3 regions of the Paenibacillus sp. 37 genome follow, and region 1 is predicted to be linked to each of the others. Evidence: riboswitches for the same ligand, from Rfam matches in the RefSeq annotation. Region 1 holds a riboswitch; each other region holds the start of a gene.

Evidence for each region. A riboswitch is a leader RNA that binds a small molecule or an ion and turns the genes downstream of it on or off. The one in region 1 is predicted to bind thiamine pyrophosphate.
Region 2: linked by a shared signal. The riboswitch ahead of F0220_RS17740 (thiamine phosphate synthase) and the one ahead of F0220_RS04615 (ABC transporter ATP-binding protein) in region 1 are both predicted to bind thiamine pyrophosphate.
Region 3: linked by a shared signal. The riboswitch ahead of tenA (thiaminase II) and the one ahead of F0220_RS04615 (ABC transporter ATP-binding protein) in region 1 are both predicted to bind thiamine pyrophosphate.

What each region holds. Positions count from the first base shown of each region.
Region 1 is NZ_CP043761.1:1,016,960-1,028,088, reverse strand. Features, by position in the region: gene F0220_RS04625 (radical SAM/SPASM domain-containing protein) at 1-93, opposite strand, end outside; gene F0220_RS04620 (aspartate/glutamate racemase family protein) at 225-923, opposite strand; TPP riboswitch at 1,209-1,311, shown strand; gene F0220_RS04615 (ABC transporter ATP-binding protein) at 1,489-2,256, shown strand; gene F0220_RS04610 (ABC transporter permease) at 2,243-3,055, shown strand; gene F0220_RS04605 (ABC transporter substrate-binding protein) at 3,210-4,283, shown strand; gene thiM (hydroxyethylthiazole kinase) at 5,268-6,080, shown strand; gene thiD (bifunctional hydroxymethylpyrimidine kinase/phosphomethylpyrimidine kinase) at 6,077-6,889, shown strand; gene thiE (thiamine phosphate synthase) at 6,889-7,554, shown strand; gene F0220_RS04585 (MerR family transcriptional regulator) at 7,862-8,605, shown strand; gene F0220_RS04580 (hypothetical protein) at 9,167-9,649, opposite strand; gene F0220_RS04575 (deoxynucleoside kinase) at 9,978-10,634, opposite strand; gene F0220_RS04570 (deoxynucleoside kinase) at 10,631-11,129, opposite strand, start outside.
Region 2 is NZ_CP043761.1:4,143,009-4,154,137, reverse strand. Features, by position in the region: gene F0220_RS17770 (hypothetical protein) at 1-650, shown strand, start outside; gene F0220_RS17765 (hypothetical protein) at 713-1,198, shown strand; gene F0220_RS17760 (hypothetical protein) at 1,215-1,613, shown strand; gene F0220_RS17755 (hypothetical protein) at 1,610-2,161, shown strand; gene F0220_RS17750 (hypothetical protein) at 2,148-3,131, shown strand; gene F0220_RS17745 (ABC-F family ATP-binding cassette domain-containing protein) at 3,270-4,820, shown strand; TPP riboswitch at 4,896-5,005, shown strand; gene F0220_RS17740 (thiamine phosphate synthase) at 5,231-5,893, shown strand; gene thiO (glycine oxidase ThiO) at 5,911-7,083, shown strand; gene thiS (sulfur carrier protein ThiS) at 7,080-7,283, shown strand; gene F0220_RS17725 (thiazole synthase) at 7,286-8,053, shown strand; gene F0220_RS17720 (ThiF family adenylyltransferase) at 8,050-9,105, shown strand; gene F0220_RS17715 (response regulator transcription factor) at 9,225-9,929, shown strand; gene F0220_RS17710 (C40 family peptidase) at 10,039-10,539, opposite strand; gene F0220_RS17705 (thiamine diphosphokinase) at 10,836-11,129, opposite strand, start outside.
Region 3 is NZ_CP043761.1:3,735,384-3,746,512, forward strand. Features, by position in the region: gene F0220_RS16000 (endo-1,4-beta-xylanase) at 1-1,173, shown strand, start outside; TPP riboswitch at 1,381-1,478, shown strand; gene tenA (thiaminase II) at 1,591-2,253, shown strand; gene F0220_RS16010 (CD3324 family protein) at 2,586-2,852, shown strand; gene F0220_RS16015 (nucleotidyltransferase domain-containing protein) at 3,009-4,091, shown strand; gene F0220_RS32510 (hypothetical protein) at 4,293-4,439, shown strand; gene F0220_RS16020 (CPBP family intramembrane glutamic endopeptidase) at 5,069-5,827, shown strand; gene F0220_RS33415 (IS3 family transposase) at 6,066-6,248, opposite strand; gene F0220_RS16030 (DUF2239 family protein) at 6,391-7,002, shown strand; gene F0220_RS16035 (hypothetical protein) at 7,060-7,242, shown strand; gene F0220_RS16040 (alpha/beta fold hydrolase) at 7,282-8,175, shown strand; gene F0220_RS16045 (GH32 C-terminal domain-containing protein) at 8,948-11,129, shown strand, end outside.

The DNA.
Region 1 (11,129 bases):
GAATCCTTTGGCACGCTGCGTCTGTGGACAGAAGCTGCAAGCCAGATTGCAGATACTCGTGATCTCAATATATACTTTTTTGAACGTTTTCAACTCGGGTCCCCATTCTGCCTAGGAGGGAGAACAATCCCACCTGCATTTTGTGATCCGGCCTATACGGGCCATCCCTATTATATCGGGTTCATGAGCCAAGGTAAATCAGAGAACTGGTTTATCTGGTTGTGTCAAAATGATTTGGCTAGTGCCAAATGAACAGATTCAATCGCATGAATACGTGTTGTATCAAATAATGGAACTTCTGAATCCTCTACTTTTACTAATAATCCAATTTCGGTGCAACCTAATATGATCCCCTCAGCTCCATCATCAACTAGCCTTTGGATCACCATTTTATAATAATCCCTTGATAAGGGCTCAATTTTCCCTAAACATAATTCCTCATATATTATTTTATTGATAACTTTTCTATCCTCTTCATTCGGTATCAAAACCTTAATACCATTCAATTCAATTCGTTTTTTATAAAAGTCTTGTTCCATCGTATATTTAGTGCCAAGTAAACCAACCGTACTTATTTTGGACTTATGAATTTGATTTGCTGTTGAATCAGCAATATGTACAATGGGTAAACGCACTTTTTCTTCAATATGTTTAATCACTTTATGCATCGTATTTGTACAAATTACAATCATTTCTGCTCCTGCCTTTTCCAAAGACTGAGCAGCATTCCCTAATAATTCACCAGCACTTTCCCAATCACCTTCAGCTTGATAACGCTCGATTTCTTCAAAATCCACGCTATATAAAATGCATTTGGCTGAATGCAATCCTCCCAATTTATTTTTCACTTCTTCATTAATAATTCGATAATATTCTAACGATGACTCCCAGCTCATTCCACCAATAAGACCAATCGTTTTCATATACACTCTCCCTTCCATTTAATACATTCCGAAAGCAGTATATAGAAATTTAATAGATATTGTACCGTATCTATCTGATTAAATAAACCTGCCCCAGTAAGAGGAATAGAGGGATCTGGAGCAATTCCGGCAACGGATTATTGCTTCTACCCGAATGATCTGGCTGTACAATCCAAATAATCTGACCGGAACCATTTTCAGATCAGTACTCACATTCTTTCCAAGCGCCCCCTTTACATTCCACTTGCATGTGATATATGCTGAACACACAACTGCATATCTTGAACATTGCACTAGGGGAGCCTTACGGCTGAGACGAATCGAATGATTCGGACCCTTTGAACCTGATCTGGATCATACCAGCGGAGGGAAGTGGAGCGGCCTTTCAGTAAGCGGATTTTTTCATGTTGATGATGAAATTTAATGTGAATTGAACTTACAGACCCACTCATTTCTCCGGAAATGGGTGGGTCTTTTTCGCGTTCTGCGGGCAGATCAGAAGGTGTAATTAAAGATCCCGTAGTTTGAAGTTGAATTTGGAATAACAAGGGGGGGACAAAACGAGATGGATAATAACATAACCATTCACAACATGAGCTACGCTTTCCCGGGAAAAAGGGATTCCCCCGTGCTCTCCAATGTGTCGATGCGTGTAGCCAACGGCGAATTCGTCTCGCTTATCGGCTCCAGCGGCTCCGGTAAAAGCACCCTTTTCAAGCTGCTGGCAGGCTTGCTTGAGCCAACCCATGGAACCATAGAAATTCCTTGGGTCCCTGAAGGAAAGCGACTGGGGCAGGTGGCCTATATGCCACAAAAGGACCTCCTGTTATCCTGGCGAACCGTCATGGAGAATTGCATGCTCCCCGCTGAACTTGCTCCAGAGCGGCAGGATAAGGGGAGAATTCGCGCGGACATTCTGGCTGGGCTCGACAGATTTGGCCTATCCGGCTACGCGCATGCTTACCCAGACGAGCTATCGGGTGGCATGCGCCAGCGTGTCGCGCTGCTTCGTACTTTGCTGACAGGTGGCCAACTCATGCTGCTGGATGAACCATTCGGCGCACTCGATGCCTTAACCAAACGGGAGATGCATCGCTGGTTGTTGGAACTGTGGGAGGGCTTTGGCAAAACCGTGTTGTTCATTACGCATGACATTGAAGAGGCGCTGCTGCTCAGTGATCGGATTATCCTGTTAACTCCGGGGCGCCAAGGCCAACAGCTACAGGATTTGACGGTACCTTTGCCACGTCCAAGACATTCGGACATGATCTATGAACCGGCGCTCGTTCAGATGAGACGACGACTGGAGGAACAATTGCATGCGAGAAGGTAACTTGGGAGACTGCATGAAGGATAGCGTAAGGCGTTGGCTTGCCCGTTATGGTCTGTTTCTTTGGCTCCTGCTCTTGTTGCTTGTCTTCTGGGAGTGGATTGTGCGTATGGGATGGGTGCCCTCCTTCATCATTCCAGCCCCAACGGCGATTGCCAGCTCCCTGTATGAGCATCGCTACCTCCTGCTGGCTACACATCTGCCTGCTACCTTGATGGAGGTTATTGTTGGTTTTGGCTTGTCCATAGTGACTGGAATTACGCTAGCGACAGGAATGCATATGAACCGATCGATTGAAAAGGCCTTGTATCCCTTCATCGTGATCAGTCAAACCATACCACTGATTGCCCTGTCCCCTGTATTCATCCTGTGGTTTGGTTATACCTTGTGGAGCAAAGTCGCCGTGGTGTTCCTGATCGCCTTCTTCCCCATTGTGGTCAGCACCTACGATGGACTTCGCCAAGGCGATCCAGAACAGCGTGAACTGCTGCTCACCATGGGCGCCAGCAAGTGGGATATTTTTTGCAAACTCCAGGTTTCACTTGCCCTTCCCTCTTTTTTCTCGGGGCTAAAGATGTCTGTGGTGTACTGCGTGGTTGGTGCAACGATTGGCGAATGGCTCGGTGGCAGCAAAGGTCTCGGATACTTCAGCCGCCGTATGTCCAGCAACATGAACACGGACGCGATGTTTGCCGCTATTGTGCTGTTATCCCTGCTTGGGATCGTTTTGTTTATATTGATTGCCTGGCTGGAGAAACGGTTTAACACACGCCGTCATGGAGGCAAAAGAAAGAACGGATAATCTTGGAGAGTGAACCCGATTTAATGATAGGAAGTATGATTTCCAAACACTTTTTTCACATATCATCAGTTATGTTTCAATCATCACGTTGTCCGTTAACATCCTGCTGTTCTTCTCCTACAAACCTTAAACAATGAAATGAGGAACTTCCATTATGAATAATAAAGGCATACACTCCCTGCTTCCCATCATGCTCATTAGCCTTTTGCTGATAGTCAGTGGATGCAGCACCACGAATACCAGCAGTAACACGCCAACAACAGACTCTGCAACCAATGCACAACAAACAGACAAGTCTGCAACCGAACCAGCATCAGACGCCAAAGATAAACTGTCCATCATGCTCGACTGGTACCCGAATGCAGTACACTCCTTCATCTATGTGGCTCAGGAAAAAGGGTACTTCGCAGACCAAGGTCTGGATGTCGAAATTCAGATGCCTGCGGATACCAATGATTCACTCAAACTTGTTGCTGCCGGTAAAATTGATCTGGCCTTAAGCTACCAGCCCCAAATCTTGCTCGCGCGTGGCGAGAACATTCCTGTACGATCTATTGCTGCTGTTGTTCGGCACCCGCTTGTTCATCTATTGACCGAAGCCAATGGCAACGTGAGTTCACCCAAAGATCTTGACGGAAAAACTGTCGGGTATTCTTCAATTCCGCTGTATGAAGCGATGGTTCGTACGATGATCAGCCACGATGGTGGCAACCCAGATAACATGAATCTGGTCGACGTTGGATTCGATCTGATTCCTTCACTGGCTTCCGGACAGGCGGATGCGATTATGGGTGGTTTTATTAACCATGAACAATTGATTTTGGAGAAAGAAGGACATTCCATGAAATCAATTAACCCCGTCGATTATGGCGTACCTGATTATTATGAACTGGTCCTGACTGCGAGTGAAGCTGGCATTCAAGCAAAAAAAGAACAGCTTACCCGGTTCGTCAAAGCGGTCCAGGAAGGACAAAAATATGTGACTGAGCATCCAGAAGAAGCCTTGAATATTCTGCTCGCTCATGAGAATCAAACGTCTCCGCTTGACCCGGATGTCGAAACCAAAAGCCTTACTATTCTACTGCCACTTATGAATGAAGAAGGCCAACCGTTTGGTCGGCAGGAAATGGAATCATGGGAGAATGTACGTGCTTGGCTCGTTGAACAGGATCTGATTCCTGAATCGGTGAAAGCCGAGGATGCTTTTATTAATCTGCAAGGAGAGTAAATAAAGGAGAGCAACGTGAATAAAGGAAAAGTAACTGGACCTTGGACACAAACAGAATGAAAGCAAGGGGTTAAAAACAAATTTTAGCAAAATATAGGATCGGATGCATGAAGGTTTGTGAAATGGAATAGCCCTGAAGCAAGCATCGAAGGATCAGAATTTATAACAAGCCTAAGTGGCTTGATGTGCATCAGAGCAGCTTGATATGCGTTTTGGTGGCTTGTTGGTATGAATTTGGTATGAACATTAGCGCATATCTTCAAACCTTCCGGGAGCTAGCTCCTTAATGTGCTTGGAGTAGAGCATGCAGCGAGCGCTAACGAATCTGAGGCGTCCTATTCAGGGATTTGGAGCGGTTGCAGAAATCTAAAGAACCTGAAGCATGTTATATCAGAATAAATAGCTGTTTGCAGCGTTTTGGTCAGGAGATTCTGGGATAACGTGTCTGATGTTCCTTACATTTCAAAAGGAGGAGCTGACAGCCACATAAGACGTCCTGTGTTCTTTAGAAACATCGTCTGACCAGTCGTGCCCCAATCAGTTGGGTATCGACCAGCCTGGACTTCAAGACACTGGTTAGACGCTAACATCCATCACACTATCTCTTGCCTGAGTTTGGAGAAAGACCCGGGTTCACTTTCTGTATTTTGTATCGTTTCGTTTTGTACTGTTTCGTATTTGTACGGTTGTCTATCTGCGAATTTACATTTTATATGAATCTACCTTTTAGCTATTTCAATCAAGGCTAGATATCGATCAGAATGATTCAATTTGTCTATATCCTGTTACAAAAAATCCCTTTTTAGTGAGTTATGAAACTAATTTAGATTTTACGTTTCTGCTTTTCTCGCATTAATGCATCTAGCTGTTGTTAGACTCTGCGCCCCAACTCAACAAGGAGACTCATATTCTATTATTCTGCTGAGTGACTCCAGATATCGGACTTCCGCCGATGGGGTTACTTCATAACAAGGAGGAAATTATATGTCTTATCTGGAACGTGTTCGTACGCAAAATCCGCTGGTACACAATATTACCAACCTTGTCGTTGCTCCTTTTACAGCCAATGGTCTGCTCGCACTGGGTGCATCCCCTTTTATGGCCTATGCCCATGAAGAGGTCGCTGATGTCGCCAAGATGTCAGGAGCCGTGGTACTCAACATTGGTACACTCGATGACAAAGTCGTTCAGGCGATCCGTCTGGCAGGCCAATCGGCTAATGCGTATCACGTGCCTGTGGTGCTTGATCCGGTTGGAGCTGGCGCGACCACCTATCGTACAGAAACCGTGCAGATGCTCGTTCGTGAGATTCGCCTCACGGTGCTGCGCGGCAATGTGGCGGAAGTTGCCAATGTCATCGGTGAGAGCTGGAGCATTAAAGGTGTGGACGCAGGATCAGGTGAAGGTGACCGGATTGGAATTGCGGAGCGGGCATCTCATAAACTTGGCTGTGTTGTGGTCATTACCGGAAAAGAAGATATCATTACTGATGGACAATCCACATTCCTTACGAGTAATGGTCATGCCCTGCTAACTCAGGTCACAGGTGCTGGCTGTCTTCTCAGTTCGGTGATTGGTGCTTTTACAGCCATAGCGGAATCAGGAGCCGATCTTATAGGCAGTGTTGTTGAAGCGCTCGCGTTTTATGGTGTAGCAGCTGAACTGGCGGCAGAGCGGACAGCTCATCAGGGGCCGGGCAGCTTCCAGATTGAATTGTTGAATCAACTGGCACAAGTAACACCAGACCTCTTGGCAGAACGCGCACAAATCCGTCAAATCCGTGGAGGTGCAATATGAGCATTGCTCAAGCGCTAACCATTGCAGGTTCTGATAACGGGGGCGGTGCAGGAATTCAGGCTGATTTGAAAACATTCCAGGAGCTTGGCGCATACGGCATGACCGTTATCACCGCTATTGCTGCCCAAAATACCACAGGTGTGCAGGGCGTTTTTCCCATCCCTTACGATGGCATTGCCCAGCAATTGGACTCGACGGGTGAAGACTTTCAACCAACCGCAACGAAGACCGGCATGTTATATAGTGCCGAAATTATTCGTCTAGTGGCTGAGAAATGGCAGCATTACCGTTGGTCTAATCTGGTCATCGACCCTGTGATGGTCGCCAAAGGCGGTGCCCCTCTGCTCCAGCAGGAAGCTGTACAAGCGCTGGTTACGGAGCTGCTGCCCCATGCCCTGATCACAACACCCAATATTCCGGAAGCGGAACTGCTTACCGAGATGTCTATCACAAATCTGAGTCAGCGGGAAGAAGCCGCAAGACGGATTGTACAGATGGGATCAACGTATGCTTTGGTCAAAGGTGGTCATGATGAAGGAAGTGGTATGATCGTTGATGTGCTCTACGATGGGCAGTCTTTTCATTATCTGGAGAATGTTCGTGTAGTAACACGTCATACACACGGAACAGGATGCACGTACTCTGCGGCCATTACTGCAGAGTTAGCCAAGGGTTCACCTGTTCTGGCTGCCGTTACGACCGCGCGAGCATTCATTCAGGCAGCCATCGAAGATGAGCTGGGGATTGGGGCCGGACATGGGCCGACAAATCATTTTGCATATCAGCGCAGACAGCGGGGTGAGCAGTGATGCGCCCTTGGGATGCAGAAGCGGTACAACGCGCGATGAAGGTGTATTTGGTGATGGGCAGCGTCAATACAACGCAAGACCCTGTGGAAGTGCTGCGCCAGGCCATTGCTGGCGGCATCACGCTGTTCCAGTTCCGTGAAAAGGGAACTGGCGCCTTGGTCGGCGAAGCTCGCATCACGCTTGCGATGCGGCTTCGTGAGGTGTGCAGCCAGCACGGGGTCCCGTTCATCGTGAACGATGATGTGGAGCTGGCTGTAGCGGTGGAGGCCGACGGCGTGCATGTCGGCCAGGAAGATGCGGACGCGGCGCTGGTACGCGCCCGCATTGGAGATGGGCGGATGCTTGGCGTATCCGCCCACTCTGTGGATGAGGCGCGCCGTGCCGTGCAGGCGGGCGCCGACTACCTTGGCGTCGGGCCCATGTACCCGACGCGCTCCAAAGCGGACGCCCACGCTGTGCTGGGCCCCGCAGGGGTGGCGGAACTGCGCGCCGCAGGCATCGCAGTTCCGATTGTAGGTATCGGCGGCGTTACGCCCGATACCACGGCCGCCGTGATGGCGGCTGGAGCCGACGGCGTAGCCGTCATCTCCGCCATCGCGGGCGCGGCCGATGTGCGCGCAGCGGCTGCGCAGTTCGCTGCGGCAGTGCTCGGGATGCAGGCGTAGCCCTGCTCTCCCTGCACTGCCAGCCCCATGGGCTGCACCGAATACATGGTGCGGCCCATAACCGCTCGCTCTCCTCTCCATAACAGAGGAGCCTCACAACACCCTGCGGTGCGGCAGTCTATGTCTTCGACTTAGAAGCGCATCCGCTCCCTGCAGTGACTGGATGATACAATAATTCAGTCACATCTATTCACCAATCCATGATCAAGATGCAGCCTCCATGCTTGCATCTTGTTTTTTCATTTTCAACGGTTGACTCTCACGTAACGTGACACTGTACAATCGATGTTGTAAGGAGGTTTCACACATGGCCATGAAGGTAAAAGAAGTTGCCGAACTTGCCTCGATCAGTGTGCGCACACTGCATCACTATGATGAGATCGGACTATTAACCCCCGACGAAGTGACTTCTGCCGGGTATCGATTATATTCAGATGCCAACCTGGAACGGTTACAGCAGATTTTGTTTTTCAAGGAACTCGACTTCTCTCTGAAGGAGATCAAAAACATTATAAACAACCCCTCCTTCAATCCAGAAGAAGCACTTAATATGCATCGACTTATACTGCTGGAGAAGCGCCGACGCTTGGACCAGATGATTGCTACCATTGATAGAACGGTTTTACACGTGAAAGGAGAAATTAAAATGACAGCCAAAGAACAATTCGAAGGATTTGACTTTAGCGAGAATTCGTATGAACAAGAAGCGCGGGAACGTTGGGGAGACCATGCCGTCGATCACGCAAATCAGAAGCTGCACAGTAAATCAACCACAGATCAGAAGGCTCTATCCGATCAAATGAACAAGATCTACAAACATCTGGCTTCACTTCGTCACACAGAACCAGCATCTGCGGAGGCACAGTCTGGCATCAAAGAGTGGTACACTTGGCTAAACCAAATGGGAAGCTACTCACCTGAAGCCTTCAGAGGGCTTGGTCAGATGTACGTGGACGATGAACGCTTCACGCGTAATATTGATCAGTTTGGCGATGGTTTGGCAGTATTTATGAGAGATGCTATGGCTGTATTTGCTGACCAAAACAAATAATATAGCCCTGTCTTCGATCACATTCAGTATTATTCAACTCTCATTGCTGTCAGATGTGCACTGTAAACGATAGTCTGGAAGTTACCCCCTGTCCTGAAAAGGTAAAATATTCTCGTCATCAGCTTTATTCGCAGTAAATGACCCTTGGGATATTTGAACCTACCTCCTGGGGTGACCACATCTTTCTTGTAATTAACCTTATGAACATCTTGGATATATACTAGGGTTATGTGGTAAGTAATTTAAATCGATCCGAGTTGTTGCAACAGTTATGAGCCATATTCCACCTCCTAACTGGTGGATCACAAAAGGGACGTACGCCCTAAGGCGTATCGTCCCTTTTGTATATGCAAGTAACCCAGCCGCAATGTGAACATGCCTAACTGCTGCTCACTCTGAGTACTTTATAAATATCTTTTAGTGTAGATGCTCTTTACTACGTTTTTCTTCTGCTCCCAGTCCTTCGATATAACCGTTTCCCCAGATGCTTAGGAAGAAGAGGATTAAGTTTCTTCTGTCAAACGTTCTTCATTTTGCTCCCAGCGTCCACCGTCTATCCGATTAAGCTCTTGGCGCGTGATCCGATGAAGATGCATCCGTAGCTAGACTTGTTCTCGCCATCCGGCCAGGAATCTGCCATGCAGACACAATCGCAAGCACGATGAATAACAAATCAATCGGTTGACTGAAGTACTCCTGAAAGGTTTCCACAAACGCACTGATCATCTCGCTATCAAACACAAGTTCCATCACGCTTACATCACCAAACAGTTCGGAAGTAAAATATACGACCGTCAGATATTTCCCCAACAAAATGCCAACAAGCGCAAACAGTACGGCAATAATCTTATGTACCGTCGCAATTTGTTTATTGGAGAACAACACAACTGCGTAGCCCGTGAGTGCTCCAATCAAAATCGCAATTAGTCCCACCTCATACTCGGTCATTGCAGCAATAGCTGCCCATACGATGCCTCCCAGAATGGCTGCAATTAAACCACCAATGATCGGCATACCGATTTTAACTCCTTGTTTCTCTTCCACGTTGTCTTTCCCTCCTGAGTCATGCATATGCTTCTTTTCCAGAATTCACCTTTCCTATGAAACCACAAAAAGACCTATTATTCAACATTTTTCTACTTTTGGTGACCATGTATTTATATAATAGAAAAGATATATTAAGCATCTATTTCCTTATTCGCTCGAATATATCATTTTAGTTTTATCCACAAACATCTCATAATCATTCCCTTGGCACATAAAAAAACATCCCTCCAACAGCATAATTGCCGTAGAAGGGATGTTGTCCATATCTGTATCATAGATATAACCGATGTAACCGAGAAAACTACATTGAAAAGCTCTATCTATCTTACCTTTGTACTTCCTTGGAAGGCTGAATGACAGCTGCAATCTGTGCCAAAATGGCATCCACCGATGCCGGATCATGCACATCATACTCATCAATGTTCAGACGTAGCACAGGGCAAGCCGTAAACTGATCAATCCACACGGAATAGCGCTCGTGCATGTGCTCCCAGTACGAACGATCCGTCTGAATCTCCATCTCACGTCCGCGTTCCGTAATTCGGTTTAAAATCGAAGGCAGACTGCCTTCCAGATAGATCAGCACGTCTGGATGTGGAAAATACGGTGTCATTACCATCGCTTCAAACAAACTGCTGTATGTCTCGAAATCGGTAGCAGACATGGTTCCTTGATCTGCATGCATTTGTGCAAAAATGCCCGTATCTTCATAGATGGAACGATCCTGAACGAATCCCCCACCCAGTTCAAAAATCTTCTTCTGTTCCTTGAAGCGCTCTGCCAGGAAATAAATCTGCAGATGGAAGCTCCAACGCTCGAAGTCATGATAGAACTTCTCCAAATAAGGATTGTGATCGACTTGCTCCAAAGAAGTCTTGAAATTCAAACGCTGTGCAAGCGCAGCCGTTAACGTGGATTTACCCACCCCAACCGTACCTGCTACCGTAATTAATGCATTCGCTGGAATGCCATAGTTATTCATATGATATACTCCTTTACCTGATTAACAATCTGCCTGAAGTGTTCAGGATGTTCCACAAAGTCGAGTTGCTCTGCATTAACCTTAATGATTACTGGTGGATTTGAGCTATTTGCCAGATAGTCCATGCCTGTTTTGTAATCGGCGATCAGTTGTTCCATATATGCCGGGTCCATGTCCTGCTCAAATGAGCGTCCACGCTTGTTAATGCGGTACATCAACGTATCGAGTTCAGCTTCAATATAGAGCACCAGATTGGGCTTTGGCAGATCATCTGTTAACAGATGATAGATTTGACGATACTTATCCCGTTTCGTTCCCTTTAAGGTACGATCGGCAAAAATCATATTTTTATAGATATGATAGTCTGAAATGACTGGGGTATTCTGCTCTACATAATGAACACCCGTGTCTTCCAGTTGTTTAAACCGATTACACAGAAAAAACATTTCCAATTGGAAACTCCACTCGTCGATATCCTGATAAAAGGAAGCCAGA
Region 2 (11,129 bases), 3.1 Mb from region 1:
CAGTTCAGTTAGACCATGATGCCCAGAATGAGACCATCACGCGCATTATGCAGAAACTTGAGGTGTATAACAAACAATATGTACGCTGGTGGGAGATGATTATAGCCATTCTTATGGGTGTAACAGGGTATTACATGCCTGTATGGCTCATGTTATTTCAACGGAAAATGCGAAGGTTGGATATGCGACATGAAATCTATCAATTCCAGACAGTGATATCCATTTTGCGTGAGATGGACCGAATGTCCGTCGAGGAGATATTGGAATGGCTTAATCGATTTGCCGTCATTTTCAAGCGTCCGCTGCAAAAATGTTTGTTGCATTTTGAACATGGTCCAGAGCTTGCACTTGAACAATTAAAGGAAGAGGCGGGCTTGCCCGAGTTCCAGCGACTGGTTGATAAATTACAGCTTGCCCTTGGCAAAATCTCAATACGTGAAGCCTTCGATGATCTTGAGAGCATGATGGCATTCTATTTTGAACAACGAAAGCAAGAGTACAGCAAGATGATTGATGTCAAAGCATCATGGGGGAGAACCATCGGATTTACTCCTATGTATGCCCTAATCTTTTTGTACCTTGTCATTCCATTGGTTGGTATGAGCTTCTTGCAGATGAACATTTATTATGAACAAATTCAGAAACTTTAGCACAATTCATCTGTGTGACAGTCTGAAATAATTTAATAACTTATAACTTGGGAGGATTTATCATGAACAATGCATCAAGCGCTTTAAAGGTGGCGGCAGGGATATTCTTAACAATCGCTTTGATCACAATTGTAGTTCTGTTGTTTATTTCGGCTCAGGAGGCAACCAAGACGGCCCAGAACAATTTTGCTGATATCCAGACCGAGTTGTCTCAGGCTGCATTTACCGTGTATGACGGAACAACCATCAGTGGATCACAGGTAACGAATGCGTTGCGTAAATATGCGGACAAGGATCAGTTCGGTATTCAAGTCATTACAGGTAAAAATAAAGGGGGTCAATGGTACGGCAATCAATTGAACATTTCACAGGATCTCAATAATGCGGACTACGGCTCGGTTATTGCTCCTGACGATAAAGTGGGGATTATTAACCAGACCATGAGTGAAAAGGACAATCAATATGTCAATCCAAGTGGTAAATTCAAAGCCATTATCGTAAAAGACCGATCCAACGTGGTAAGAGGGCTGATCTTCCAGCAATCCTGACAGGAGTTGGTTTAACATGTCCCGGAATACACAGCATCTCATGTTGTTTTGTACGGCGGTTGTCCTGTTTGTGACAGCCTGCCTGTACGGGCAACAGAATGTTAAGATTTTATCAGCTTCATTGAATGACAGAGTACGGACAACAGCAGGTATGGAAGGTCGGCTGGCAACAACACTGCATACCACCAATCCGTATCAGTATAGTGGTGCGGAAGTGTTGCATACTGTGAGACAGATGACAGGCACTAGCATTCCTGTGGAGGTAGATGGGACATCGTATGTGATCGATCCACTTGTCAGCAAAACAGCGACTATTCCTGTCCAGCTCGATGCTACCTACAGACCGGAGTTTATACGAAATGAAACTGGAGAACTGCTCAAGATTGTTTTTTTGAAGGAGGCCAGTATGAATTGATTAATGCCGCATCCAAGCTGCTTGCCGTATTGCTCGCAGTCCTTCTGCTCTATGTGTATCCAGCTGCTGAAACAGCCGATCGGCAGGATGATATAACACGTATGACGGCTGTTCAGAATGTAACACGTTTTGTTGATGCTGTCCGCACGAAAGGATATATCTCACCTCGAATGTTGACTGAGTTTGAGGAGCAACTGGCACAGACGGGCAATCTGTATGAGGTGTCGATGGAACATTTACATAAAAAATATGTACCTCATTATACGGACCCGATGGACAATAACAGTTTTAACGGGACCTATGAGGTAGTGCAGGATGGATATTATGCAGCTCAGATTCGAGAAAGACTATTCCCATCCTCAGGGGTGATACCGGTTGATGATCCCGGCCGAAGATATACGATGATGACAGGGGATTTTTTCACCGTGACGCTCCAGAATACAAATCGTACACCTTCCATGCTCATTCGTGAATGGTTGAGTGGCACGGCTCAGGCTTCAGCAGTATTTGTAACATACGGAGGTATGGTCCTCAATGAAGATTACTGAGCTATCCATTGTATTTGTGCTGATCTTCTTCCCGCTCTTCTGGATCATCTCACTCCATACCCAAGATGCCGAAGAGGCTCAATATCTTGGCCAACGATACAGATCTGCACTTCAAACTGCAGTCATGGATGCAGGTGCAGTCATGCATCAGAATGAGAAACAAAATGATGAAGCAGGTTATGATTCAACCAAGTTTGTTAAAGCGGACAAGGAGCTTGCCTTGTTGACATTTACGCAGACGATGGCTTTGAATATGGGGATTCAGGATGATCCCGCAGCTATTCGAAACATGTTTAATTACATTCCTGCCGTGGTTATTCTGGATTATGATGGATATTATATGTTGTCCACAGAAACAGAGATGACGGGTCACCGTGAAGATTCTTTCAGGCAAGTGTGGAGTCCCAAGAAACCTTATACATATTCAGATTCTGATGGTAACAGTATTAACTTTACAATGGACGACTACGTACATGCTTTTGACGCAAGCGCAGGGAAATGGATTGAGGGATTCCAAAAAGAACTGGCTTCAACCACACAGATTCCTTTAATTCAGAATACCAGCGTATTTGAGCAAGTTAGACAAAGCCGGATTGTGACTACTGTTCAGGGTGATCTGGCTGATGTGATTAACCGCCATAATGAGTTTGCCAGAAAGAACGGTATTTCCTATACGTTTACGATGCCCCTGATTGCGCAGGAAGATTGGTACAACTCCATTAACGATACAGGGATTATGGCCTTTGTCCAAGGTATAGGTGTGGGTGACCAGAAGATCAACAATTACGCAATTGGTGGAGGCAGACTTGTGAAGAAAACCGCCATCGTAGGTGGGGTAGATCCTTTAACGGGTATCAAGTACTACTATCCCTCCACATGTGGTAATGGTTACCGTGCTGAAGAGGTGTTTACAGACGCAAGACAAGCAGCTACACAGGGCTATTTCGAATATAAATGCTCTAATCGTTAGGGTAGCCTGCATGACAAAATCATGTAAGAGGTTCCTGAACTGTTTACATTACTTTCAGAAAAGACGGGACCTGTGCTAGAATAGGGTTTCGGAACAATAACAAAAGTAATGTCTAATAGATAGGAGCAACCTCATCTTATGAGTTTATTGTCAGTAGAGAACGTAAGTCACAATTTTGGAGATCGCACGTTATTTAAAAATGTATCGTTTCGTTTACTTGCCGGAGAGCGCGTAGGACTTGTTGGTGCCAATGGTGTGGGTAAATCAACATTAATGAACATCCTTACCGGTAAATTGCTTAAAGATAGTGGAAAAGTGGAATGGACACCTAAGGTCCGTTATGGATATCTGGATCAGCACACGAAGCTTACGCCAGGCAAAACCATTCGTGACGTCCTTAAGGATGCATTCCTTCCGTTGCTTGAATTGGAAAAAGAAATGATGAATATTACGGACCAGATGGCAGATGCAGATCCAGATAAGCTGGAGCAGTTGCTGGAAGAGATGGGCGATATTCAGGAACAACTGGAACAGGGCGACTTTTATCTGATTGACGTAAAAGTGGAAGAGATGGCCAATGGTCTTGGTTTGTCCGCAATTGGTCTTGATCGAGATGTCGCAGCTCTAAGTGGTGGACAACGTACCAAGGTGCTTCTTGCCAAGCTTTTGCTCGAGAAACCTACAGCGCTTTTGCTGGATGAGCCGACCAACTATCTGGATGTAGAACACATTGAATGGTTGTCACGTTACCTGAAGGACTACCCGCACGCGTTCCTCTTAATCTCCCATGACACGGAATTCATGAATGAAGTCGTAAATGTCATTTATCATTTGGAATTTGCCAAATTAACGAGATATGCAGCGAACTATAACAAGTTCCTCGAGATGGCTGATATGAATAAAGCCCAGCATATTGATGCATACGAGAAGCAGCAAGAGTACATCAAGAAACAGGAAGATTTCATTCAGCGTAACAAGGCACGTGCTTCAACTTCAGGTCGAGCGAAGAGCCGGGAGAAACAGCTGGACAGAATTGAACGTATTGATCGTCCGGATGAAGCAGCTAAACCAACGTTCAAATTCAAGGATGCCCGCGCGAGCAGCAAAACGGTCTTTGAGGGCATTGATTTTGAAATTGGATATACGTATCCTTTGCTGCCCAAAATGACGATGACAATTGAACGTGGTGAGAAAATTGCCATCGTAGGTTGTAATGGTGTGGGTAAATCGACACTGCTGAAAACTATCCTAGGCAAAATATCTCCACTCAGTGGAAAGACCTTTTTGGGAGATTATCTCGAAACGGCCTATTTTGAGCAGGAAGTTCGTGCTGGAAATATCACGCCTATCGAGGACGTCTGGAATGAGTTTTCACATTTGACCCAGAATGAGGTCCGGGGTCATCTCGCTCGCTGTGGGTTGAAAAATGAGCACATTACCCGTCCGCTTAACATGCTGAGTGGTGGAGAACAAGCCAAGGTTCGTTTATGCAAACTTTTGATGCGTGAAAGCAACTGGATTTTATTCGATGAGCCGACAAACCATCTCGATGTCACAGCCAAAGCGGAGTTGCAGCGTGCTTTGCAAGAATTCAAGGGAACGGTGTTACTTGTATCTCATGAACCTGATTTCTACGAGGGTTGGGTTACCAAAACATGGAATGTCGAAGAATGGTCTGAGAAAAACTAGAAGATTCAAGACCATGTTTAACAGAAATGACGGTGACAAAAAAATCCGTCTATGGTAACATAGGCTACAACTTCATATGAACACTAGGGGGGCCGCACGATGCGGCTGAGATGGAAGAATGCGATTCCGGACCCTTTGCACCTGATCTGGATCATACCAGCGTAGGGAAGTGGCGAGCGCGTTTCAGTGAATGACGTGAGCAACGGCAATTCGAAAGGATTTCAACCGTCTGCTTAACGAATTGAAACATGCAGTTGCGTGTATAACGTTAAGGCTATAAGGTCTATAGCTTTATTACACGAAATGAACTGTATGCTTCAGTCAGTCATCTGGTCCTATAATTAACACGCAGCCACTCCCCTACGGGAGTGGCTTTTTTGTGTTTTCATAGCATTCACGCCTGGAAGGAGATGAACAGTACGGTAATTTCTCATGAACGTGTACACGGATCATTTGAACTGCATGTTGTATCTACGGGTGTAGGGAATCAAGCATCTTTTGTAAAAGCTGCAAAGGACGTTTGGCCATGGGTGGACTACATCCATATACGAGAGAAACAACTCTCATGGCAACAAAAGATCGGTTGGGCTGAAAGTCTGCGTGGTGTTGGCGTTCCATCTTGTCGCATCGTTATCAATGGTTCAGAACTGCCACCACAGAATGACATCTATGGCGGTGTACATTGGGGGCAAGAGGCTATACGTAACTACAACCCTGCTGTTATAAGCAATGTCCAGCGAATTCGTCTGGGTGTATCTGTTCATTCAATCGATGAGGCAAAAATCGCTGAAGAACGGGGAGCCGATTACCTTTTCTTCGGGCATGTCTACTCAACCAACAGTAAGCCTGATCTTGAACCAAGAGGATTATATGCTCTGGCTGAAGTGTGCTCTGGTGTCTCCATTCCTGTCATGGGGATTGGGGGAATCAAACCGGGAAACATTCACGCTATTCGCTCTGCAGGCGCACAGGGAGTTGCTGTGATCTCGAATGTATGGGCGAGCGTTTCCCCGGATCGGGCGGCTGCATTATTAAGGCAGGGTATCGTTGCTACAGAAGGTCTGAGCCGCTGAATCAAGGAGATGAGAGGATGAAAAAGATCATTACTGATAGACCGGATAAGATTCATGCAGAAACGATTATTGTAGGCGGAGGCGTTGTTGGATGTGCCATCGCATATGAGCTTGCTTCCCGTGGACAGGATGTGCTGTTGCTGGAGCGTTCGGCGATTGCAGGAGGCACTTCTTGCGCGGCGGCTGGAATGCTGGCGGCAGATAGTGAGGATTTTGCTCATCCTTTGATGGCTAAGCTCGCCAGGCAGAGTAGACAGTTACTTATCGAACAACAGGTGCTAATGGCTACACTCAGTGAGGTAGAGACTGGCCTGCAACGCCAGGGATTCCTAACTCCTTTTCGTTCATACAGTGAATTAAGTAGGTATAAGGACAATCGGAAGTCTGCGTTGTCTGCTTCTACTGATGAGGTATGGTGGGATCGTTCCGTTGTGCAACAGGAGGCATCATGGCTCAACAGAGATACGTATGGAGCCTATTACAGACCTTACGAGAGTGAAATTCTTCCAATCCATCTAACGAAGGCATACGCCGAATCCGCTCAAGCATTGGGAGCACGGGTTATGGAGGACATACAGGATATACGTGTGCAAGCAAACGAACACGGCGTTCAGGGGATCACCACATCGATCGGTGAGATGAAATGCAAACATGTCATTATAGCGGCTGGATTACAGAGTGAAGAGTTGATGAGACATGTAAATCTGAGCTTGCCTGTGTGGTCGGTGAAAGGTGAAATAGCTGCCGTTCAGTTCTCAGATGAACATGCAGGGTACAGACCTGACAGAACGGTTTATGCAGAGGATATCTATATTGTTCCCAAAGCCAATGGCGAAGTTTGGCTTGGGGCAACCAGTCTGCCAGGCAGAACGGATTTGAACGTTTCTGTACAGGGTGTTCAAAAGCTGCTAACAGCGGCTACCCACTGGGTGCCTGGGATGAAGGAAGCGCAATTTATACGAGCGTGGGCAGGCGTAAGACCAGCAACTCCAGATGGATTGCCTTATATAGGTGCTTGCAAGAGTATACCCGGGCTGTTCGCCGCCTTTGGGCATTACCGCAACGGTATCTTGCTTAGTGCGATAACAGGCAGGCTTATCGCTGAGTTGCTCGCTGGCAAAATCTCAGAAGAACTCGGAATTGAGGCGCTGAGTCCGGAGCGATTGAACAGAAAGGGAGTGGTGCAGTGAATATCATCGTTAATGGTCAACGGATGGAGATTGAAGACAGATTGAATCGTGTGGATAAACTGCTTAAATCTTTTGATCTGCAAGTCAAGACTGTAGTTGTAGAGCTGAACAAGCATATTTTAACCCGTGAGTATCATGAAACGACGGCATTAAGAGAAGGCGATCGAATTGAGATTGTACATTTTGTAGGAGGCGGTTGATGATGTTGAACATTGGTAAATATACGTTTGAGTCCAGATTGTTGCTCGGAACAGGCAAGTTTTCGGATCTGGAAGTGCAAAGTCAGGCTGTGGAAGCATCTGAAACGGAAGTTTTGACTTTTGCTGTTCGTCGTCTGAATTTGGAGGAACGTAATCAGAAGCATTTCCTGGATACGTTGGATCTGGACAAATACACACTTCTTCCGAATACGGCAGGGGCTTCCACTGCGGAAGAGGCGGTGCGGATTGCCGAGCTTGCGCGGGCTTCAGGACTTTGTGATATGATAAAAGTTGAAGTCATCGGAGATGGAATGACGTTACTCCCAGATCCAATTGAAACGTACAAGGCTTGCGAAATTTTGCTTGAAAATGGCTTCACGGTATTGCCTTATATTTCAGATGATGTCATTCTGGCCAAAAGGCTACAATTGCTTGGCGTACATGCTGTAATGCCTGGCGCTTCTCCCATCGGAGCTGGCAGAGGCATTATCAATCCCTATAACCTTGAGATCATCATTGAGCAGGCCGTTGTGCCTGTGATTGTGGATGCAGGGTTGCGCTCCCCAAAAGATGCTGCTTATGCGATGGAACTTGGTGCAGATGGCGTATTGTTAAATACAGCCGTATCCGGATCAGGGGATCCAGTGAGCATGGCTAAAGCGATGCGATTGGGGGTAGAAGCGGGTAGACTGGCATATGAGGCAGGCATGATTCCAGTAAAGCGTTATGCAGCAGCCAGTAGTCCGGTGGAAGGAATGGTTCATACATGACAGATCAATTAACATCTTCATCCTCAGAACAGGCCGATCGTTATTCCAGACAGGAACGGTACGCGCCACTTGGCAAGGAAGGCCAGGCCAGATTAAAGGGCAGCAGAGTTTTAATTGTAGGGGCTGGCGCACTCGGAACAGGAATTGCAGAAACGTTAGTTCGTTCAGGAGTCGGACACTTAACGATTGTGGATCGTGATTATGTGGAGTGGAGTAACCTGCAGCGGCAGCAATTATATGTAGAACAGGACGCGCTTGAGCGGATACCGAAGGCAATGGCGGCGGAAAAACGTTTATCTGCCATTAATTCCACGGTTCATGTGGAAGGGAAAGTTTTGGACGTCAGAGTAGATGAATTGGAAGAACTCGTTCAGCATACCGACTTGATCATGGATGCAACGGATAACTTTGATACCCGACTACTCATTAACGACATGGCACAGAAGCACCGTGTTCCCTGGATTTATGGTGGATGCGTAGGTAGTTACGGTATTACCTATACATTTATGCCTGGAGATACGCCATGTTTAAATTGTTTGCTGGGTGAAGTCCCTCTGGGTGGAGATACCTGTGATACGTCTGGCATCATACCTCAAGCAGTACAGATGGTAACGGCGAATCAGACCGCAGAGGCGATGAAGTTACTTAGCGGCAATGCAAATGCATTGAGACGTAAGTTATTGTCATTTGACGTGTGGAGGAACGAATACATATCCATTAATGTGGATGGTGCGAAAAAGCAAAACTGTCCTTCCTGCGGCACTTCAGCAACGTATCCATATCTTTCTGCGTCCAATCTGGAGAAAACCGATGTGTTGTGTGGCAGGGACACCGTTCAGATCCGACCTGCACGGCGTATGAATCTGGATCTTCAACATACAGCGGATCGTCTGAACAGGCTTCAAGAAGGAAAAGTGGAATCCAATCCGTTTCTGGTTTCTTTTACAACAGGAGTCCATAGAATGGTCATTTTCCAAGATGGACGTGTCCTCGTACACGGAACAAAAGACACAGCTGAAGCACGTACGCTCGTCCATCGTTACTTTGGTTAAAGCAAGAAAGAAGCAAAGTCTGTTCCCTTGAGGGAATGGACTTTTTCATTTTACGGCATGCTATCTGTACCAACCATTGGTACGAGCAGTGGGGATAGAGACAGGCCGGGTGAAAAAGAGTGAAAACAGCCATTTTGCTGATTGGAGCAGGAGAGCGGGTCAGCCTTATTCAGGATGTTTTATGTAGCGAAGGGTATGAAGTGCAACGAATGGAGTGGTCTGAACTAAACCAATCCGTCGAGCCTTCGTTGCTGCATATTAACCTGATCATCCTGGTAGACCGGGAAGAGGGGAAGGAACATTGTGGCCAGGCTCAGAAATTAGAGTTAAAACGATGGATAGATAAAGGTCAAGTTATACCTCTACTGGTTATCACGTCTAACGCATCTCCTCAATTCATCGTGGAGTGGCTGGATTACGGAGCTAATGACGTGATGGAGGAACCCATTCACTTGAACGTGATGCTTGCCAGAATACGAAACTTATTGCGTGTTTTTGCGAATGCATCACCAGAGGGTGAAGAAGTAATTGTAGTCCATGATCTTAAAGTGAATTTGCGTTCGAGGCGGGTAAATCGTGCGGGGGAATACCTGACATTAACGCCAAAAGAATACGAATTGCTGGAATATCTGGCCCTGCATGTGAATGAAGCATGTACCCGGAGTGATATTTTGCGGGAAGTATGGGGATATGAGTATGCGATGGATACCAACGTTGTGGATGTGTATATCAAACATCTGAGGGTTAAGGTGGATAAAGGAAGGAGTGTAAAACTGATTCATACTGTGCGTGGGATCGGTTATATGCTGCATGATAAAAATTAGATTACGCAGTTAGTTCCATGAATCACCAGTTTAGAGTGTGGCAAAAAGAGGGTAAAAATAAAAGACCGGATAGTAACCTCCGGTCCTTACTGATTAGCTATGATAAGTTCTAGAGTACACGGCGAGCTTTAACATACGTTCTCTTCCAAGTACCGGAGTTTAGATCTGAGATGGTTACGCCTGGAGATCCATACGTATGCAGAATCTTGCCGTTCCCGGCATATACGCCTACGTGAGTGACATTGGAACCAGTAGAACGGCTACCACTGGAGAAGAATACCAGATCTCCGACACGCAGATTAGCTTTAGACACAGCTTTACCTTCTTTGGATTGTTTCACGGAAGTGCGCGGCAAATCTACACCATACTTTTTGAAAATATATTTCATAAAAGAAGAGCAGTCAAAAACCTTGGTTGTTGATGTTGAAGCACCAAATTTATATGGAGTTCCAGTGAATTTTTTGCCATAGTTAACAATTTGTTGACCTGTGGATACAGAAGCAGTTGCTGCCTGTGCAACAGGTGCGTTAGTCATTAATACAGCTCCAAAACCTAGTGTAGCGCACAACCCGACGGTTACGGCCTTTTGGACAAAGATGTTTGTTTTCATGTTAGTTAGTACCTCCAAAATTCGTTTTCGTTAAGTTGCTAGAGCGAGTATAACAGCTTTGTAACAGCCTAGAAATTGGATAGGGAAGTGTAATCCCTTGCGCCACAATGGTTTGGGTATGTTTATTAAAATATGATTAAAAATGTCAAAAAATTAATCATTGACGGATGAAGAATAATGATGAAACAACAAAGACCCTTGAAGATCAAGGGTCTTTATTATGTGTGAACCTATTTTTTTCATTGAATCACTGGTTACAAAAACGTAATAAATAACTATGAAGCATACGAATAGATTCAATCTTTGCTCTGAATAATCAGTAATAAGCCACTATCAATAGTGACTGTACCGGAGGAACCTAAGAGCTTGTTGCTTACACCCAGGGATTGTCCCATGCGAATGGTGGCTTGATCTAGCGGATACATAAAACCATCTAGAGTTATTCCTGTAACTTCATGAGTCAAGGGCAGCAGAGAAACATATTTATAGTCTCGGTGCTCAACCACAGCGTTGGATGTTGTCAGTGTCATGTAGTTGTGCTTGTCCTGAATGGCACAGGAGATATGATGTTGCATCGCGCGAACCATGAT
Region 3 (11,129 bases), 2.7 Mb from region 1:
TTTGATTCAGCCCTGAAGGCCAAAAAAGCATACTGGGGACTCGTGGATGAATCCAGCTTGCCTGTGTTGACACAGAGAGCCGTCTCACTTTCGGGTAAACCGGATATCAAAAAACAGTCACAAGATCCGCTCTGGAACAAAGCGGTGTCTACTCCACTGAAGGGTGATTCTTCAGGATCAGCTAGTTTCCGCACCTTATGGGATCAAAGTAACCTATATATCCTTGTGGATGTTCAGGATGCGAAGGCAGACGTGAATGACAGAGTAGAACTCTTTGTTGATCTCAATAATGGCAAGACCACCTCATATGAAGCAGATGACCGACACGTAATCATTAAGCGGTCGGGTAAAGCTGAGGGCGCGGAGCAACGTTCATATCGTGTACGTGAGACAAAAGCCGGATATCAGGTTGAATTGTCCATTCCATGGGGTGGTATCCAAGTCGGATCAGAATATGAAGCCGGCTTGGATATCCGTGTGACTGATGGCGGTGCAAGTGGGACACAACCTTATAATCCACTGTACTGGAATGATCGAACACAATCACAGGAGCAAGATACAAGCAAATACGGCGTGATTCAACTTGCTCCTATGCCCAAATCAGCACAAGCTGTGCAAGGGATTGTTCAGATTGATGGGAAGAAAGACGCCCTATGGAATAAGGCTGTACCATTTGAAGTAAAACGGTTGAACCAGAGCGAAGGTGCAGAGGCAGTGGCTCGCGCAATGTGGTCAGGTGAGTATCTATACCTGCTGATCGACGTCACTGATCCAAACATCATTACAGACAGCATTAACCCATGGGATCAGGATTCGGTTGAGATTTTCCTGGACGAGAATCACCAGCGCACACCGTATTTTCAATATGATGATGCCCAGTTCAGAATCAGTGCAGACAATGTGGGAACCTTTGCAGGGGGGGCCTCACCCGGACGCCTTGTAAGTGCTGTGAAGAAAACAAATCAAGGATATCTCGTAGAAGCCAGAATCCAATTACATTCACTGACACCCAAAGCAGGAAATGTTCTCGGTTTCGAGCTTCAAATTAATGACAACCAGGGCGGAGGTAAGCAGAACGTAGCCAAGTGGAATGATATGACCAATGAGAGCTGGAGAAACACTTCCCAGTACGGAATAATCACTTTTGTTGGAAAGAACAAACTCGGGCATTAAACCATCGGCAGTAATTGCAAGAATAGAAACCATCATAACAGTGGCTAAAACTCAACCATTGTTGTGATGGTTTTCATCGTTTACATAAGTCACCGAAGGGTGATAAGGGGCGATACAATCTGCCTTGACTATATTTAACAGCCCTTGATATACTAAATGGATGTTATTTTCTCTTTTATGGGGATAAGAAAGTTATCAACTACATACAACCGTTTGCGAGGGAGCCTTAACCGGCTGAGAGGGTGTTAAACCGACCTTACCTGATTTGGATAATGCCAACGTAGGGATGCAACGATGAAACGCTGACTTGGGTAGCTCATGCGAACCCCCTTGTTTTAGTGTATTTGTCTGCGAAACATCCATAGGATGTTTCGTTTTTTTGTTTTTAAATACGTACATTATGAATTGGAGGAACATATGTTGACTATTTCAGAGAGACTGTATCAGGCAGCACAGCCCGTGTGGAAGGAATGTCTCGAGCATCCCTTTGTTAAAGGAATCGGAGATGGTTCCTTACCGGTCGAACAATTTCGTTATTATTTGCTGCAAGACTACTTGTACCTGTATGATTATGCCCGTGTATTTGCACTAGGTATCGTCAAGTCGCACGATCCCAAATTGATGCAGTTTTTTAGTAAAAACGTAGATAACATCTTGAATGGCGAAATGAAAATTCATCGTTCTTATATGGAGCGATTAGGAATTACAGAGGATCATGTTTTTCAGGTAAAACCTGCACTGAAAAATGCAGCTTACACTAACTATATGCTCTCTGTTTCCCATGCGGGTGGCATAGCAGAAGTACTTGTATCCATTCTGGCCTGCTCATGGAGTTATGCAGAGATTGGTCAAGTCCTTGCTCAAAAACCAGGTGCAGCTGAGCATCCTTTTTACGGAGAGTGGATCACAGGATATGCTTCCTCTGAATACAACAACAGCAATCAATCCCTTGTGACGTTAACGGATAAACTATTAGAAGGCTGTAGCGAGGGAACGTACCAACGGATGGAGGATATTTTCGTGATGTGCAGTCGTTTTGAGCTTGATTTTTGGGAGATGTCATGGGGGCTGGAGCCTTGAGTTCAATGTTAGTTAATTCAATTAGAGAGCAGCTAATCAAGATGAGTACAGCGAATAATCAGAACGTGTCAGCCCAAAAAGAGATGATTAAACATTTCAACAACAAGCCCTGATATAATAAGCAAATAGCAACTATCTATTTTCTATGGAGGTGAGGCTATTGAAAACAATCGGGGTAGGGTTCTTACATGCACGGCTCTATGCAAAGCCAGTGAAGGATATGGCAATGCTTTGCATAGAGCCCGGGAATAATCACATTGCCAACGACGAATCGTAATATTCTACTAACTGGCTTTGCACCTTATTGATCTATTAAATAAGGAGTGAGGCCCATGAAATATTCAAAAGCCGAGTCTATTTTTCCGGAAGAATTGTTACGGATCATTCAAGAATACGTTCAAGGGGAATTGGTTTATATCCCAAAACCCAAAGAGGCGCACCTAAAATGGGGCGAGAAAACAGAGAGCAAGAGTAGGGTCTCTGCTCGAAACGCTGAGATCAAATCCTTATTCTGCAATGGAGTCAGGATAGAGGAGTTGGCGGGTCGGTATTTCTTGTCCTGCGAAAGCATAAAGAAAATAGTCTATACAAAGAACTAATGAAATCCGCTATCTCGTCATTTCGACGGTTTAGCGGATTTTGTGCAAAGATGACTTAAATCAACTTATACATAGTAACCGCACCTCTAAATCGATAGACTCAAGTTAAGGTTGTTGTGATGAAGGACGGCCGGATCATACAAAGAGGTGTAACGAATGAACGAAATCATAAAGAAGAAGCTGCTGGACAAAAATGAACTGCTCATTAACATGGTGATTGAACGCGTAAAAAGAGATTTTCTAGAGGATATCGCCATTATTGGGCTTACTGGTTCATTTAGCACCGGTGACTTTCACGAGAAGAGCGATCTTGATTTAGTTATCATAAATAATACAGAAAAGGGATGGGAAATATCCGATTGCTTCATCTTGGATGACGTTGGATATGATATCTATTGCACGCCATGGGATTCAAGAATACAAGAGCAATCCACCTTGGAGAGTTCCAACGTATCCAGCCTAACCGACCTAAAAATACTCTACTATGCAACGCCTGAGGATTTGGAAAAATTGAACGAGTTCCAGCAAAAAGCTCTTGATGCACTTGCGAATCCGATAGGAGAAGCGTGTCTTAATCGGGCAAATAAATGGATCGATCTGGCTAAGCAAGCATACAGCAATACGATGCTTGGTGAAGATATCGGTTCAGTGCGATATGCATCTGCTGGGGTTCTGTACAATCTAGTCAATGCCTTGGTGAGTATGAATAACACGTGCATTAAACGAGGGATCAAGCGATATTTGGAAGAGATACGTTCGTTTCGTTATGTTCCGGATGATCTCGAATCCTTATGCATGTCAATCATCGAAGCTCATACCATTGAAGATATTCGAAAAACATCTTTTAATATGTTGAATAGCGTTACGAGGTTACATAGCACGATGTGTGATAACTTCATTGTTAAACCGGTTCCGACCTTTGATAATCTTGGAGGAACATACGAAGAACTGTGGTGCAACTACCGCAATAAAATTTTGAACAGTGTTACAACGAACGATGCTTCCTACGTCTTTCTTTCGGCCTTTGGAGCACATGAGTATCTTGATGAAATGGCCACGGAGAAAGGCACCAAGAAATATGAACTTATGCAATACTTTGATGCAAGCAATTTACCAGTTATGAAAGAGAAGCTCCTTGAAGTGATGGATGAATATCTAGAAGAGTATGATAAGGTCGGCAGAGAAGTCGAACGTTATACAACCTTTGAGCAACTATATGCCCATTATATGAATCAATGACCTTACGTTCCAGCTAGTAATAAGTCCGGGAATTGAACACAAGGAAAAAATCCTTTTACAATGATTGTCAGTACGTTTATAATACAATCACCACGTAGATTACCCGACAAAAAAAGTGAAATATTGTAATATCTAGCCACACTCGGCTCGTCATATTCTTGAGCCGCTTATTACAACATAATAGATATCGGAGGTATGGTTATGGTCAAGAAGAAAATTTCGACAGCCATCAGTGCAGCTTTAATCGTTTCTATGCTGGCTACTGGCGTGATCGTCGCTATTGAAGGTAAAACAACGTTAGAGGTAGCGAAGTCAGCAGGGGATAAAAAGGTTGAAGTTATTAAATGAAAGCAAGACATTAATTAACCTGTAGCGGGACAAGAACATATTCCAATTAAAGTCGCTATTTTAGCGACTTTTTTTGTTTTATCGGTACATGTTCGGGTCCTGGGCTAAGGACAAGAACTTGTACCGATTGCGGATAGATGTTGATGTGCAAATTTTCTATTTTGAAAATCCAGTCGTACTTGTACTGAAACAAGCCCCTTAAACAGCGTTTTTTTCGTATTCCAAACGCCTTCCAATGAATCTCATTCAGCCAATTGCGGAATGCCTCACCCAAGCTATTTACTAGCGTTTTTGGCGTGAGAGAAAGAGGGGGCAGCTTAACATACGTTTTCGTCCAATACCATTTGACGCTTAGATATGTATACGTTTAGTTCAGTTCTTACCATCCTTATTATCAGTGACCCTATATCCGTCTCCAGTCTTATTCTAACTAGACTAAAGTCTCGATTGGGTGCTAGGCTCAGGTTTGTTTCGCGAATTCTAACACAGTGTTAAACTCCTAATCGGAATACATATACTTAAAGGAGTGGTATGAATTGAGTACATATATGATAAAAGACAGAAAAAAGAACTCCGAGGACGGAAGCACGATTCAATCATCAAGGAAAGGGTTATTCGTTTTTTTCGCTATGCTGATTCCATTAACGATTATCAGCTATGTTCTGGCCTTAAACGTATCACCCGTGTTTGGTCTGCTGCTCATGTGGGCACCTGGCCTATCCTCCATATTTGCCCGTTTAGTACTGCATGAAGGATTTTCGGATATTTCACTGCGGATCGGAGGAAAACGAACCTTAAAGGCCATCCCATTTGTGTTGCTATTACCGGTTATCATTGGTTTATGTGCTTACGGATTCGCCTGGGTTACGGGGTTAGTGGACTATGTGAAGTCAGGAGATGTCTTTATTGTCAGCCTTGTACTATCTATTATCTACCAAATGTTCGTAGGCACGGCCATCGGTGTGATCAGCAGCGCGGGAGAAGAGTTGGGATGGAGGGGATACATGCTCACCAGACTCATCAAAGCGAGAGTGCCTAAACCCATTTTAACAAGCGGTTTGATCTGGGGAGCGTGGCATATTCCGGCCATTCTGCTAGGGAACTATTATTCGGGACCGTCACTCGCCTTGTCCATTGTACTGTTCCTGATTACCATCAGTTCTTTTAACTTCATAATTAGTCACCTGCGATTGAGCACAGGCAGCATTTGGCCCGCAATTCTGCTTCACGCTTCCTGGAATGCCATCATTCAAGATGCATTTGACGAGTCAACAAAAGGAGAAAATGTCTTCCTATGGACGGGTGAGTCGGGTATATTGGTGGCTTGTGTGATGTTGATTGCCACCTGGATCTTTTCTAAAAAATCTGACTATAAGCAGCGTATATGATACTCTCTGGGTACAGAAAAATCCTTCTACTGGTGATAGAAGAGAAAGGGCGAACCTTAGAAATTGAATTATTTACGTTTCTTTAAAATATCAAAACCGAGCTAACGGGAAACGTTAGTCCAATAAAACCAAGAAAACAGTCGATTATGAACTACTCCCTGTCAAGTTGACAGTTAAAAAAACAAAATAATGGTTTCATTGAGATGCCTTGGCTCGGATGACGTGCTAAGGCATTTTATTATGCTGCTCTTCGGTATTCGTTCGGTGACATACCGCCCAAACGCTCTGTGTAACGGTAGTTGTTATAGTAGCGCACGTACCGCTTAACCGCGCTGTGAAGATCTTCATAGGTGTCATACTTCGTCAGATAATAGCTTTCTGTATGGCTTGATACCGCCTCCAGCAGGCTGCCTTTTGTAATGAGCTGAACGAGACTAGGATTTTACAGCACAGACTATTTGTAATATTAAAACTTAACACAAAATAATTATACCCGGGTAATATTGATTTTATCTTTTTACCCGGGTATAATTATTGGGCAAGGAAGAAAAAGGAGGTATAACATGGAGGCTTCACCTGCTCAAATAAGCTGTACTGCTTTTTTAGAGAAAGATTGTTTTGCCAAAGGCACTTTAGATTACGTTGTCGGAATCGTAAAAGATACCTTGGAGGACAGTAAGTTCGTACAACTGCTTATTTTTGACGATTTGACGGGTAAACCACTAGATATTGATTTTCGTGGAAAAACAGCTGAGGTGCTTGAGCGGTTAAACAGCCAGGCTGGACATATATCGGATACGAAAGAAAATGAACAACCCTCTCGCAGGGTTGGCCGTCCTAAGCTGGGAGTGGTGTCCGGTGAAGTTACTTTGCTTCCTCGACATTGGGACTGGCTTAAAGCTCAACCCGGAGGAGCCTCCGTAACGCTGCGAAAACTGGTTGATGAAGCTCGCCGCTTGGGAGAGAACGAAAGTAAAGTTCGCGCCGCACAAGAAGCAAGTTATCATTTTATGACTGCAATGGCGGGCGATTTCCCTCAATATGAGGAGGCTTTGAGAGCACTGTATGCCGGGAATAAAGATCACTTTTACGGATTAATTGATGATTGGACACCCGATATCAGAGACTATATTAAGACTTTAGCCAAGGGTGCATTCATACAGGAAGAGAGTTAATAACCACTTAAACGACGTTCACAACAGCAGATAAAGAAGGAAAGTGGGGTATGTAACGTGACTGAATCATCTCGTTACATTGAACCGACTAAAACTGGTCCCGAAACTGAACATTGGGATTTTGTCATGTTCGTCAGAGCAACACAGCGTCGTTCCTGGCCTTTTCAAATCATGTATCCTACTTGGAAGGGACTGGACGGCGAACTGCCGCCATTGAAGATTCTCGACCATTGCCCATAACAGAGTTACCATAAAATTAAGTGTAAGGAGAACATAACAATGAATATGTTAAGAGCCAACGGCATAGAACTCGCCTATGACAGTTATGGCAGCGAAACGGATGAAACCATTCTGTTGATTGCGGGGCTCGGTACCCAGATGATCCGTTGGACCGTTCCATTTTGTGAAATGCTGGCGACCCGGGGATATAGAGTAATTCGTTTTGACAATCGGGACACGGGTTTATCCACACACTTTAGCCATCACGACACATTGGATTTTGAAGCACTTGCTAAAACACTCATGTCGGGACAACTCCCGGTTATTCCATACACACTTGATGACATGTCTGATGATACAATTGGATTGTTAGATGCCCTGGGGATAAAAAATGCACATGTCGTTGGACGTTCGATGGGCGGCATAATTGCCCAGCTTGTTGCCAGCCGATATCCGGAGCGGGTTCTCTCGCTTACTTCCATCATGTCAACAACAGGAAATCCCGAACTTCCACCAACATCGCCTGATGTAATGGCGTTAATGACTCGGCCAGCACCAAACCCGATGAAGGATGAAGCTATGTACTTAGCTCATAGTGTAGCTTTTGCCACACGTATTGCGGGTACGGGTTATCCATTTGAAGAGAACGAATATCGTTTAATGATTCGAGAAGAGGTTCGGCGAGCTTATGATCCGGGGAGTATTGGGCGGCAAATTGCAGCTATTGCAGTTTCTGGAGACCGTCGTCCACAACTTGCAAAAGTGAAGGTTCCATCTTTAGTAATCCACGGGGTGGAAGACCCTATGTTTGTGCCAGCATGCGGACAAGATACGGCTCAATCCATCTCTGGTGCAGAATTTATGTTACTTAATGGCATGGGACATGATCTGCCGGCACCATTGTTTGAAACGGTTGTAGATGGAATCGTACGAACAGCCCGGCGAGGGCGCTGATGGTAAGCGCCCTCAATTCTTTTAAAATGGTTCTTCAGCTTTCGAAAAGAAGTTTTCCTACGATGACACAGTGAACTGTACCAAAACTTACCGCTTCAGCTATCGCGATGAACCCTTATCATTATGAATAGTGCCATGGAATATATCGAAACAAATTTTGCAAGCTGTCTAAGAATAGTGCAAATCCAAGTAATGTCGTGGGGCAAGAGCATAGTTCCATTGAAGTCGCTAATATAGCGGCTTTTTTATTTTAGCGGTACAAGTTCTTGTCCCGAGCCAAGGACAAGACCATAATCCAATAATTCATTCGATGAGCATGAAATCGAGAATGTAACGCAGGATTAATACATAAAAAATTGTGCTTTTATTGGGTTTATAATACTAACGATATTTTGTCGAACAAATTAAAGAGAAACCTAGATGTAAACTTTTGATTGTACGTGCCCTACTAATTGCAACATTCGAATTCAAAATCAAGGAGATGCACTGACTGCCGAATAAGCGCTTTTCAACAGCCATCTTTAATTTACATTTGTAATCATTTTGTTTTTAAAAAATAAAGAAATGATTAGATCAACTTAAATAAAAGTTGTTATTTTCAAATAATCAGTCATAAATTGTGCAAATGTAAACTTAAATAGATATTAATATATGACTAAATGTTCATTTATCCAAAAAAACTTTGACAAATGAAAACGAGTGGATTATTTTGTTAAGAAGGAATGTATTTTTTAGACACCTTTTACGATTCTATTAGAAAAGAGGGTATGGAATGAACGATAAATCTAAATTCGCAATATGTCTTCTGATGGCAACGGGATTAACTCTGACTTCAAACGGTATTTTTACATCTAAATCAATTGCGTCTAGTGCTGTACTCGCTGATCAGGAAACAAATAAACAGACAAAGGAGGAGCTTGATATTTTTGAAAGCGCATCCAAATCAAATACCAATCTGATAGGCTGGCATTTGAAAGGAAAAGGAGGATTAGAGAATACTTCAGAAGGAATCTTGCTAACTTCACAGCCTAAAGAAAATGTAATGGCCATCTCAGAGACAGTGTCCGATGATTTTATCTATGAAGCTGATGTCATGATCAGGGATACGAAGGCAGATGCAACATTGTTGTTTCGATCTAATGAGGATGGCTTTAGCTCGTACATGCTGCAAATCGTTCCGGACGCAGGTCTGATTCGGTTAAGAGATTCAAGAAATGGAGATGGGAGATTAAAGGAGGAGCGTAAAGTTTCTGTTGAAATGGGGCAAATCTATCATCTCAAAGTGAAGGCAGTGGGTTCCTCGCTAAAAGTATATTGGGGCAATCAATATAAACCATTAATTGATGTTCAAGACATTTCGTATCAAAGCGGTAAGCTTGGACTCCATGTATGGGATGGATCCGCCTTGTTTTCGAACATCGTGGTGAGCGATCTGAAAGGTAATTTGGGTACGGTGCTTTCTAACAAGGGAAAATGGCAGCCTGATATCAACGGAAAAAGAGGGACGGTAGAACAGGAGAGCAAAGCACAGCAAATCTATAATAAAGAGGCAACTGATATGGTCTATGAAGGGAATATTACCCTTCGTCCTGATTCTATTGCAGCTCTCGCATTTCGATCTTCAAGCGATGGAGCTGAAGGATATGAAGCTACTCTTACGAAGGAAGGAGATCAGGTCCGTGTAAGTTTGACGAATACAAAAGGAACAGTGATTGCAAGTTCGCAACGTACTTATCCGAGTCAGATGGGAGCCAAACATCATGTGGAAATCAAGGCAAAGGGAGATCGAATTCAGGTCTTCCTGGACGGGTACACTACGGCCGCGATTGACGTGAAAGATTCAACCTACAGAAGTGGAAGTACTGGAATCGTCGTAAAAAAGGGAACGGCTTACTTTCAGGATACTTATGTGACAGAACAGAGCCAATATTACAATGAGATATATCGTCCACAATATCACTACACACCAATACGTGGTTCAGCGAGTGATCCGAATGGACTTGTCTACTTCGAAGGAGAATATCATCTCTTCCATCAGGATGGGGGAACATGGGCGCATGCGGTAAGTAAAGATATGCTGAACTGGAAACGGCTTCCGATTGCACTTCCCTGGAATGATCACGGACATGTCTGGTCTGGGTCGGCTGTTGCGGATATGACAAATGCATCTGGTTTATTCGGAGATTCAGGAGGCAAGGGCCTTATTGCATACTACACTTCCTTTAATCCGGATAGCCCAAATGGGAACCAGCGTATAGGTTTGGCCTACAGTAAAGACCTAGGCCGTACTTGGGAGTATTCGAAGGAGCGCCCGATTGTGATCGAGAACCCAGGTAAGAGCGGAAATGAAGTTGGGAATTGGGATTTTCGCGATCCGAAAGTGATCCGTGATGACGAGAATAACCGCTGGGTTATGGTTGTGTCCGGAGGAGATCATATTCGTTTCTACACCTCAACGAATTTACTTGACTGGACATTGACAGATAATTGGGGATATGGGGATTACGTCCGCGGAGGCGTATGGGAATGCCCTGATTTGTTCCAGCTTCCGGTAGACGGAACGTCACAGAAGAAGTGGGTTCTGATGATCAGTACAGGAGCGAATCCCAAAACAGGCGGATCAGATGCCGAGTATTTTATCGGTCATTTAACAGCTGATGGTAAATTCGTGAACGATAATCCGGCGGGTAAGGTGCTAAGAACAGATTTTGGTAAAGAATTTTACGCTTCGATGTCTTTCGCTAACATGCCTGATCATCGCACAGTGATGATGGCGTGGATGACGAATTGGGACTATCCGTTCGCTTTCCCAACGTCCAATTGGAAAGGTGAACTAACCATCCCGAGAGAAGTATCATTGGTAACGACCGAAGATGGAATTCGTATGGTGCAAAGTCCAATCAAAGAATTGGAATCACTGCGTAAACCTTTGTATTCTGCTTCTAACAAGTCGG